2 regions of the Diaphorobacter sp. B2A2W2 genome follow, and region 1 is predicted to be linked to the other one. Evidence: predicted binding sites of a transcription regulator. Region 1 holds the regulator's gene; the other holds the start of a gene.
The links. The regulator NrdR, encoded in region 1, represses ribonucleotide reductase genes. The targets are predictions, from matches to a motif close to CACNANATNTNGTG.
Positions count from the first base shown of each region.

Region 2: AC1PPL_RS18190 (ribonucleoside triphosphate reductase) is a predicted target of NrdR. The motif match lies at 1,840-1,853, and genes of this name have one in related genera.

Region 1 covers NZ_JBWZOR010000005.1:72,525-76,711, reverse strand. Annotated here, with positions in the region: gene AC1PPL_RS10735 (O-acetylhomoserine aminocarboxypropyltransferase) at 1-75, opposite strand, end outside; gene AC1PPL_RS10730 (CBS domain-containing protein) at 174-629, shown strand; gene aroC (chorismate synthase) at 722-1,822, shown strand; gene nrdR (transcriptional regulator NrdR) at 1,899-2,348, opposite strand; gene glyA (serine hydroxymethyltransferase) at 2,361-3,605, opposite strand; gene AC1PPL_RS10710 (lytic transglycosylase domain-containing protein) at 3,843-4,187, opposite strand, start outside.
Region 2 covers NZ_JBWZOR010000014.1:74,563-78,749, reverse strand. Annotated here, with positions in the region: gene AC1PPL_RS18190 (ribonucleoside triphosphate reductase) at 1-1,825, opposite strand, end outside; gene AC1PPL_RS18185 (bifunctional diguanylate cyclase/phosphodiesterase) at 2,120-4,187, opposite strand, start outside.

The sequences.
Region 1 (4,187 bases):
ACCTGTGGCGGGGTCCGGCTGCGCGCCGGCGTGCAGGGCCAGCGTGTCGAAGCCGGGGTCGGAATATCCGGGCATTCATGTCTCCAAAGTGGTGAATTTGTGCGCCATTGTGGGCTATATTTATTCGCTATCGGGCTGCATGCAGCGCCTGCAGAACCCTTCGGAGACTCCCCATGAAAGTCAGCGACATCCTGCGCCTCAAAGGCAACACCCTCTACACCGTGCATCCCGACGAGCCGCTGGCCCGCGCCGTGGATGCCATGGCCGAGAAGGACATCGGCTCGTTGGTCGTGATGGAACATGGCGACCTGGTGGGCATGCTCACCTTCCGCGAGGTGATACAGGCGCTGACGAAAAATGGTGGCGGCGTGGGCACCATGCTGGTGCGTACCGCCATGGACGACGCGCCGCTGACCTGCACGCTGGAGACCGACATGGACGAGGTGCGCCGCATGATGCTGGGCCGCCACGCGCGCTACATGCCCGTGATGGACAAGCGCATGCTGATGGGCGTGGTCAGCTTCTACGACGTGGCCAAGGCCGTGGTGGACAGCCAGAATTTCGAGAACAAGCTGCTCAAGGCCTACATCCGCGACTGGCCGCAGGAAGAATCGCGGCCGGCCAACTGATTTGGTGATCACAATAGCTGCCAGCGCTTGTCAATCAGGCGCTGGCAGCTATTTTTTGGTAGTAACAGTGGCTCGGGGATAATCGCACTCCTATGAGCGGCAACACACTCGGTACCCTTTTTTGCGTCACCAACTTTGGTGAATCCCATGGCCCCGCCATCGGCTGCGTGATCGACGGCTGCCCGCCCGGCATGGAACTGTCCGAGGCCGACATCCAGGCCGACCTGGACCGCCGCCGCCCCGGCACCAGCCGCCATGTGACGCAGCGCAACGAGCCGGATGCGGTGGAAATCCTCTCGGGCGTGTATGAGGGCAAGACCACCGGCACGCCCATCGCGCTGCTGATCCGCAACACCGACCAGCGCAGCAAGGACTACGGCAACATCGCGCAGAGCTTCCGCCCGGGTCATGCCGACTATGCCTACTGGCACAAGTACGGCCTGCGCGACCCGCGCGGAGGCGGCCGCTCGTCTGCGCGCCTCACGGCACCCACCGTGGCTGCCGGCGCGGTGGCCAAGAAATGGCTGGCCGAGAAATACGGCACCCGCTTTCGTGCCTGCATGACCCAACTGGGCGAACTGCCCATCCCGTTCGAGAGCTGGGAGCATGTGCCGCACAACCCCTTCTTCGCACCGGTGGCCGACGTGCAGGCCTACGAGGACTACATGGACGCGCTGCGCAAGTCCGGCGACTCCTGCGGCGCGCGCATTCGTGTGCAAGCTACCGGTGTGCCCGTGGGACTGGGCGAGCCGCTGTACGACAAGCTGGACGCCGACATCGCCCATGTGATGATGGGCCTGAACGCCGTGAAGGGTGTGGAGATTGGAGCTGGCTTTGCCAGCGTGGCCCAGCGCGGCACCACGCACGGCGATTCGCTCACGCCGGAGGGCTTCGCCAGCAACAACGCGGGTGGCGTGCTGGGCGGCATCAGCACCGGGCAGGACATCGAGGTGTCGCTGGCCATCAAGCCCACCAGTTCCATCATCAGCCCACGCGAGTCCATCGACATCCACGGCCAGAGTACCGAGGTGATCACGAAGGGGCGCCACGACCCCTGCGTAGGCATCCGCGCCGCGCCGATCGCCGAGGCGTTGCTTGCATTGGTCATCATGGACCATGCGCTGCGCCACCGTGCGCAATGCGGCGACGTGGTGCAGGCCGTGGCTCCGATTCCGGCAGTCCGCCTGGGGTGATGGTCAAAAACGGCTGTAGCGCCCGCCCAGTGGGCGCTGCCAGCTATCAATAGAAGAGCAATGGGAAAGCAGCGGCTTACTTGCGGACTTCGTCCACCAGCGCACGGAACTCGTCGATGTCCTCAAAGCTGCGGTACACGCTGGCGTAGCGCACATAGGCCACCTTGTCGAGCTTCTTCAGCTCGCGCATGACCAACTCGCCGATGCGGCTGGACAGAATCTCGCGCTGCCCCAGGTTGAGCAGCTTTTCCTCGATGCGCTCGATGGCCGAGTCGATCTGCACTGTGCTCACCGGTCGCTTGCGCAGCGCCAGCTTGAACGATCCCAGCAGTTTCTCGCGGTCGTATTCGACGCGGCGGCCGTCCTTCTTGACGACCGTGGGGAAGTTGACTTCCGGTCGTTCGTAGGTCGTGAAGCGTTTGTCGCAGGCGCCGCACTGGCGCCTGCGGCGGATGAAGTCCCCGTCCTCGGAGACGCGGGTCTCGACGACCTGCGTCTCCTGATGGCTGCAAAAGGGGCACTTCATCGCAGCGGTCGATCAGCGATAGACCGGGAAGCGGCTGGTCAGCGCGTGCACCTTGGCGCGCACGGCTTCCAGGTTCGCCTCGTCATGCGGATTGTCCAGCACGTCGGCCACCAGGTTGGCCGTGAGGCGCGTTTCCTCTTCCTTGAAACCCCGTGTCGTGATGGCGGGCGTGCCCACGCGAATGCCGCTGGTGACCATCGGCTTTTCGGGATCGTTGGGGATCGCGTTCTTGTTGATCGTGATATGGGCCTTGCCCAGGGCTGCCTCGGCCTCCTTGCCGGTGATGCCCTTGGCGCGAAGGTCCACCAGCATCACGTGGCTTTCGGTGCGACCGCTCACGATGCGCAGCCCGCGCTGGATCAGCGTTTCCGCGAACACCTTGGCGTTCTTGGTCACCTGCTGCTGATACTGCTTGAACTCGGGCGACAGGGCTTCCTTGAAGGCCACGGCCTTGGCGGCGATGACGTGCTCGAGCGGGCCGCCCTGCAGGCCGGGGAAGATGGCGCTGTTGATGGCCTTCTCGTGCTCGGCCTTCATCAGAATGATGCCGCCGCGCGGGCCGCGCAGGCTCTTGTGCGTGGTGGAGGTCACCACGTCTGCAAACGGCACCGGGTTGGGGTACTCGCCCGCGACGACCAGGCCGGCATAGTGGGCAATGTCCACCCAGAAGATGGCGCCGACTTCCTTGGCGATCTTCGCGAAGCGCTCGAAGTCGATGCGCAGGGCGTAGGCGGAGGCGCCGGCGATGATCAGCTTGGGCTTGTGCTCGCGGGCCTTGGCTTCCAGCGCGTCGTAGTCGATCTCTTCCTTGTCGTTCAGTCCGTAGGAGACTACGTTGAACCATTTGCCGCTCATGTTCAGCGGCATGCCGTGCGTGAGGTGGCCGCCCTCGGCCAGGCTCATGCCCAGAATGGTGTCGCCGGGCTTCAGGAAGGCCATCAGCACAGCCTGGTTGGCCTGCGAACCCGAGTTGGGCTGCACATTGGCCGCTTCGGCGCCGAAGAGTTGCTTGATGCGGTCGATGGCCAACTGCTCGATCACGTCCACGTTCTCGCAGCCGCCGTAGTAGCGCTTGCCAGGGTAGCCTTCGGCGTACTTGTTGGTGAGCTGCGAGCCCTGAGCGGCCATCACGGCGGGCGAGGCGTAGTTCTCGCTGGCGATCAGCTCGATGTGCTCTTCCTGGCGGCGGTCTTCGGCCTGGATGGCGGCCCACACCTCGGGATCGGTTTGTTCGACAAGAATATTGCGTTGGTACATGGCAGTCCGATGAACTAAGTGTCCCTTGGCAATCAAGGGCTGCCCAGGCGAACGACGGATCGCTGCGGGGCTGGTGCCTGCCGCGCGGCACGCTCCCCAGTGGTTTGCAGAAAAACGCTGTTTCCTGCCGGTGTCCACGTCAGCGGCGGTGCCCCGGGGGACGTCCGCGCCTATCGCCAGTTGCGTGCCCTGCTAGTGTAGCTGAGCACGCCCTTCATCAATGCCAGAGTAGGCTCTTCAGAGGCCGCTCAGCAGGGCCACCTTCTCGCCAGTGGCAGGGGTTGCAGGTGCGGCTTCCGGTGTGGCAGGAGCCTTGGTGGACAGAAGAGGTGGATTCACGGGGCCGGCGGGAGAAACGCCCGTGCGACCATTGGCGACCTGGCGCAGCCGGAAATGCTCCGCCAGTACCTTGGCGGCGTAGCCCCCGTCGTCGGGCAGGTTGGCTGCGCCGACGTAATAACGCAGTCCGCCTTCCAGCGAGCCGGCGCGCGCGATGCACTCCTGCAGCACCTTCACGCCCACGCGCAGGTTGGCCACGGGATCGAATGCCGCCAGGTGCCCACCAAAGCCTTCGTACTTGTC
Region 2 (4,187 bases), on a different contig from region 1:
ACAGGTGCAGCACCGTGCCGCCGGTGTACTTGCCTTGCAGCGCCTCTTGCCGCTGCAGCGCCTCGAACGGGTCGTCGGTGAAGCCCACGGGCAACTGCGACGAGTTGGTGTAGTACGGCTGCGCCTCGGTGCCGGCTTGCAGGATGGCGGGCCAGCGCTTCTTGTCTTCTTTGGCAAAGCGGTAGGTGGTGCCTTCGGCGGGCGTGGCTTCCAGGTTGTAGAGGTGGCCGGTCTCTTCCTGGAACTGCACGATGCGCGCGCGCACATGGTCCAGCAGGCGCAGGGCGAACTGGTGACCCCAGTCGCTGGTGATGTCGTGCGCGCCGCCGGTGAAGTTGCGCACCATCTCGTTGATGCCGTTCACGCCCAGCGTGCTGAAGTGGTTGCGCAGCGTGCCCAGGTAGCGCTTGGTGTACGGGAACAGGCCCTGGTCCATCAGGCGCTGGATGAGCTTGCGCTTGACCTCCAGGCTCTGCTTGCCCAGTTCCAGCAGGCGGTCCAGCGCCGCCAGCAGGGCCGCCTCGTCGCCCGCGTGCAGATAGCCCAGGCGTGCGCAGTTGACGGTGACCACGCCCAGGCTGCCGGTCTGCTCGGCGCTGCCGAACAGGCCGTTGCCGCGCTTGAGCAGCTCGCGCAGGTCCAGCTGCAGCCGGCAGCACATGGAGCGCACCATGTTCGGCGACAGCTCGGAGTTGATGAAGTTCTGGAAGTACGGCAGGCCGTACTTGGCCGTCATGTCGAACAGGGCGACGGCGTTCTCACTCTCCCACGGAAAATCGGGCGTGATGTTGTAGGTGGGGATGGGGAAGGTGAACACGCGGCCCTTGGCATCGCCCGTGGTCATCACGTCGATGTAGGCGCGGTTGATGACGTCCATCTCGGCCTGCAGCTCGCCGTAGCAAAACGGCATCTCCACGCCGCCGATCACCGGCACCTGCTCGCGCAGATCCTCGGGGCAGGTCCAGTCGAAGGTGAGGTTGGTGAACGGCGTCTGCGTGCCCCAGCGCGAGGGCACGTTGAGGTTGTAGACCAGCTCCTGGATGCACTGGCGCACGGCGGCATAGTCCATGCCGTCCTTGCGCACGAAGGGCGCCATGTAGGTGTCGAACGACGAGAACGCCTGCGCGCCGGCCCATTCGTTCTGCAGCGTACCGAGGAAGTTCACGATCTGCCCGACGGCGGAGCTCATGTGCTTCGGGGGCCCCGCCTCCACCTTGCCCGGCACGCCGTTCAGCCCCTCATGCAGCAGCGTGCGCAGCGACCAGCCCGCGCAGTAGCCGCTGAGCATGTCGAGGTCGTGGATATGGATGTCGCCATTGCGGTGCGCCTCGCCGATCTCGGGTGCGTAGACGTGCGAGAGCCAGTAGTTGGCCGTCACCTTGCCTGCCACGTTCAGGATCAGCCCGCCCAGCGAGTAGCCCTGGTTGGCGTTGGCGTTCACACGCCAATCGGCGCGCGTGAGGTACTCGTTGATGGAGCTTTCCACATGCACCAGCGTCTGCCGGTCGGCGCGCAGGGTGGCATGGCGCTGGCGGTAGGCCATGTAGGCGCGCGCGGTCTGCAGATGGTTGGCGGCGATCAGCGTCTGCTCCACCACGTCCTGGATCTGCTCGATGGTCGGTGCCTCGCCATGGAAGCGGTGGATCAGCACCTTGGTGGCCTGCGCCGTGAGCAGACGGGCCTCGTCCTCGCCGAACTCGCCCGTGGCCTGGCCGGCCCGGGCGATGGCCGACTGGATGCGCACAGCATCGAAAGGCGTGCGCTCGCCGTTGCGTTGGATGACGTCGCGCGGCAGGCTGGCGACGATCGGAGATGGTGGTGTCATGGCAACCCTTAAAACACTACATATAGTGTTCACCATACCTATCAAACACTATAGGTAGTTTGATCAGGCACAAACCGCAGGGCAGAAAAGGGCCTGTGCAGAGGGGGGTGCGGTGCGCGGCTTGTGGCCCGCGTGCCACGGGGTGGGGCCGCAGCAGGCCCGCACCCAAGAGGCTGGGCGGGGGATCGGGGCGCCGTGGAGGGTTTGACGCCTTTTGGCCTTCTGGCGCTGGAGGGGTAAGCGCTGGAAGCTATAAAAACAGTAGCAACCGGGTTGCGTGCGGCGCGACGCGTGTCAGGCCAACTCGACGCCGGCCTGCGCATTGCGCACAAAGGCCTCGAACGCGGCGGGCTCCAGCGGCCGGCTGTACCAGTAGCCTTGCATTTCGTCGCAGCCGCAGGCCTGCAGCAACGCGGCCTGCTCGGCCGTCTCCACGCCTTCGGCAATGGTGGCCATGCGCAGGCTGTGGGCCATCTTGATGATGGCCGTCACGATGGCCTGGTCGCTGGCCTGGTGGGCGAGTTCGCGCACGAAGGACTGGTCGATCTTGAGTTTGTCGATGGCGTAGCGCTTGAGGTAGCTCATGGAGGAATAGCCCGTGCCGAAGTCGTCCAGCGCCACGCGAAAGCCCACCTCATGCAGGCGGCGGATGGTGGTCTCGGCCTGTTCCGGGTTTTTCAGCGCGACGGCCTCGGTCAGCTCCACCTCGATGCGCTGGGGTGAAACGTCCATGCGCTGCAGGATGCGCACCAGCTCCTCGACGAAGTGCGGCCGCGCGAACTGCGCAGCCGATACGTTCACCGCCACCACCAGCGGCGGCAGGCCCGCGGCATCCCAGGCGCGCAACTGCTGCGCCACTTGCTCCACCACCCAGAAATCGATGGCCACGATGGAGCCACTTTGCTCGGCGATCGGGATGAACTCGGCCGGAGACACCAGCCCCCAGCGCGGATGGCGCCAGCGCAGCAGGGCCTCGGCGCCTGCCAGTGCGCCGCTGCCCAGCGTGCGCTGGGGCTGGAACACCAGGAACAGCTCGCCGCGGTGCGCCGCGTCCTTGAGGCCGGCGGCCAGCTCCAGCGAACGTTGCGTGTGCGCCTGCATCTCGGGTGCGAAGAAGCGCAGCCCGTTGCGCCCGTCCTGCTTGACGCGGTACATCGCCACTTCCGCGGCGGACGCCAAGGTGCTGGCGGTGCGCGCGTCGTCGGGGTAGACGGCGATGCCGGCCGACGCGCTGACAGATACGGCATGGCCGTGGATCTGCAGTGTGGTCTGCAGCTGCGCCAGCGCATCCTGCGCCAGCAGCGCCACCGCCGCCTGGTCCGCCAGGGGCACGATGGCCGTGAAAGCGTCGCCCGAATAGCGCGCCACGGGAATGTGCGGCGCCAGGCAGGCGCGCAGCCGGTTGCCCATCTCCAACAGCAGTTCGTCACCGGCCGCGTGGCCCAGGGTTTCGTTCACCAGCTTGAAGTTGTCCAGGTCGAACCACAGCACCGACACCCGTTCGTGGCTTGCGTCGGCGCGGTCGATGGCTTGCGTCAACTGTTCGTCGAAGGCTTTCTTGTTGAGCAGGCCGGTCAGCGTGTCGTAGTTGGAGAGGGCGCGGATGCGCTCCTCCGCCTCGCGCCGCTGCGTGATGTCCTCCATGTGCGCGACGTAATGCGTCACTTCGCCGAACACGTCGCGAACGGGGTAAAGCGAAGCGTTTTCCGTATAGACCTGTCCGTTCTTGCGGCGGTTGATGAGTTCCCCCTGCCAGGGCAGGCCGCGCGGCAGCTTGGTCCACATATCGGCATAGGTGGTCCGCGGCGTCAGTCCCGACTGCAGTACGCGCGGGTTGCGGCCCAACACCTCTTGTGCGCCGTAGCCGCTGACTTCGCTGAAGGCCTTGTTGACGTAGACGATGCTGGCGTCGATGTCGGTGATGACCACCGGACTGGGGCTCTGGTCCAGCGCCTCCGACAGGCGGTGGATGACGGCCTCCTGGCGGCGCTGGGCCGTGTGCTTCCAGAGGGCGTCGGCCACGGTCTGTAGCGCCTGTGCGTCGCGTGGGTGATAGTCCCGCGCCTTGCCGGCCACGCCCAGCAGCAGGCGCGGCCTGCCGCCTTCCACCACGGGCACGCAAGCCCAGCGGGCCGTCGCGCCGCCCGGTGCGCGCCAAGCCGCCGCATCGTGCGGCGCGTTCGTCACCACGGCGCGGCGTTCGCGCAGGGCGGTTTCCCACGGCGGCATGTCGGGCGGGGCGTTCTCGTGCGAGCAGGCGGCCAGCGAGGTGCCGCGTGCGTCGTCGTGCACGAAGTACAGCACGGCCAGCGCGCTGCCGGTCAGGGTCTGGGCATGCGCCAGGCCGCGCCGCAGCAGGTCT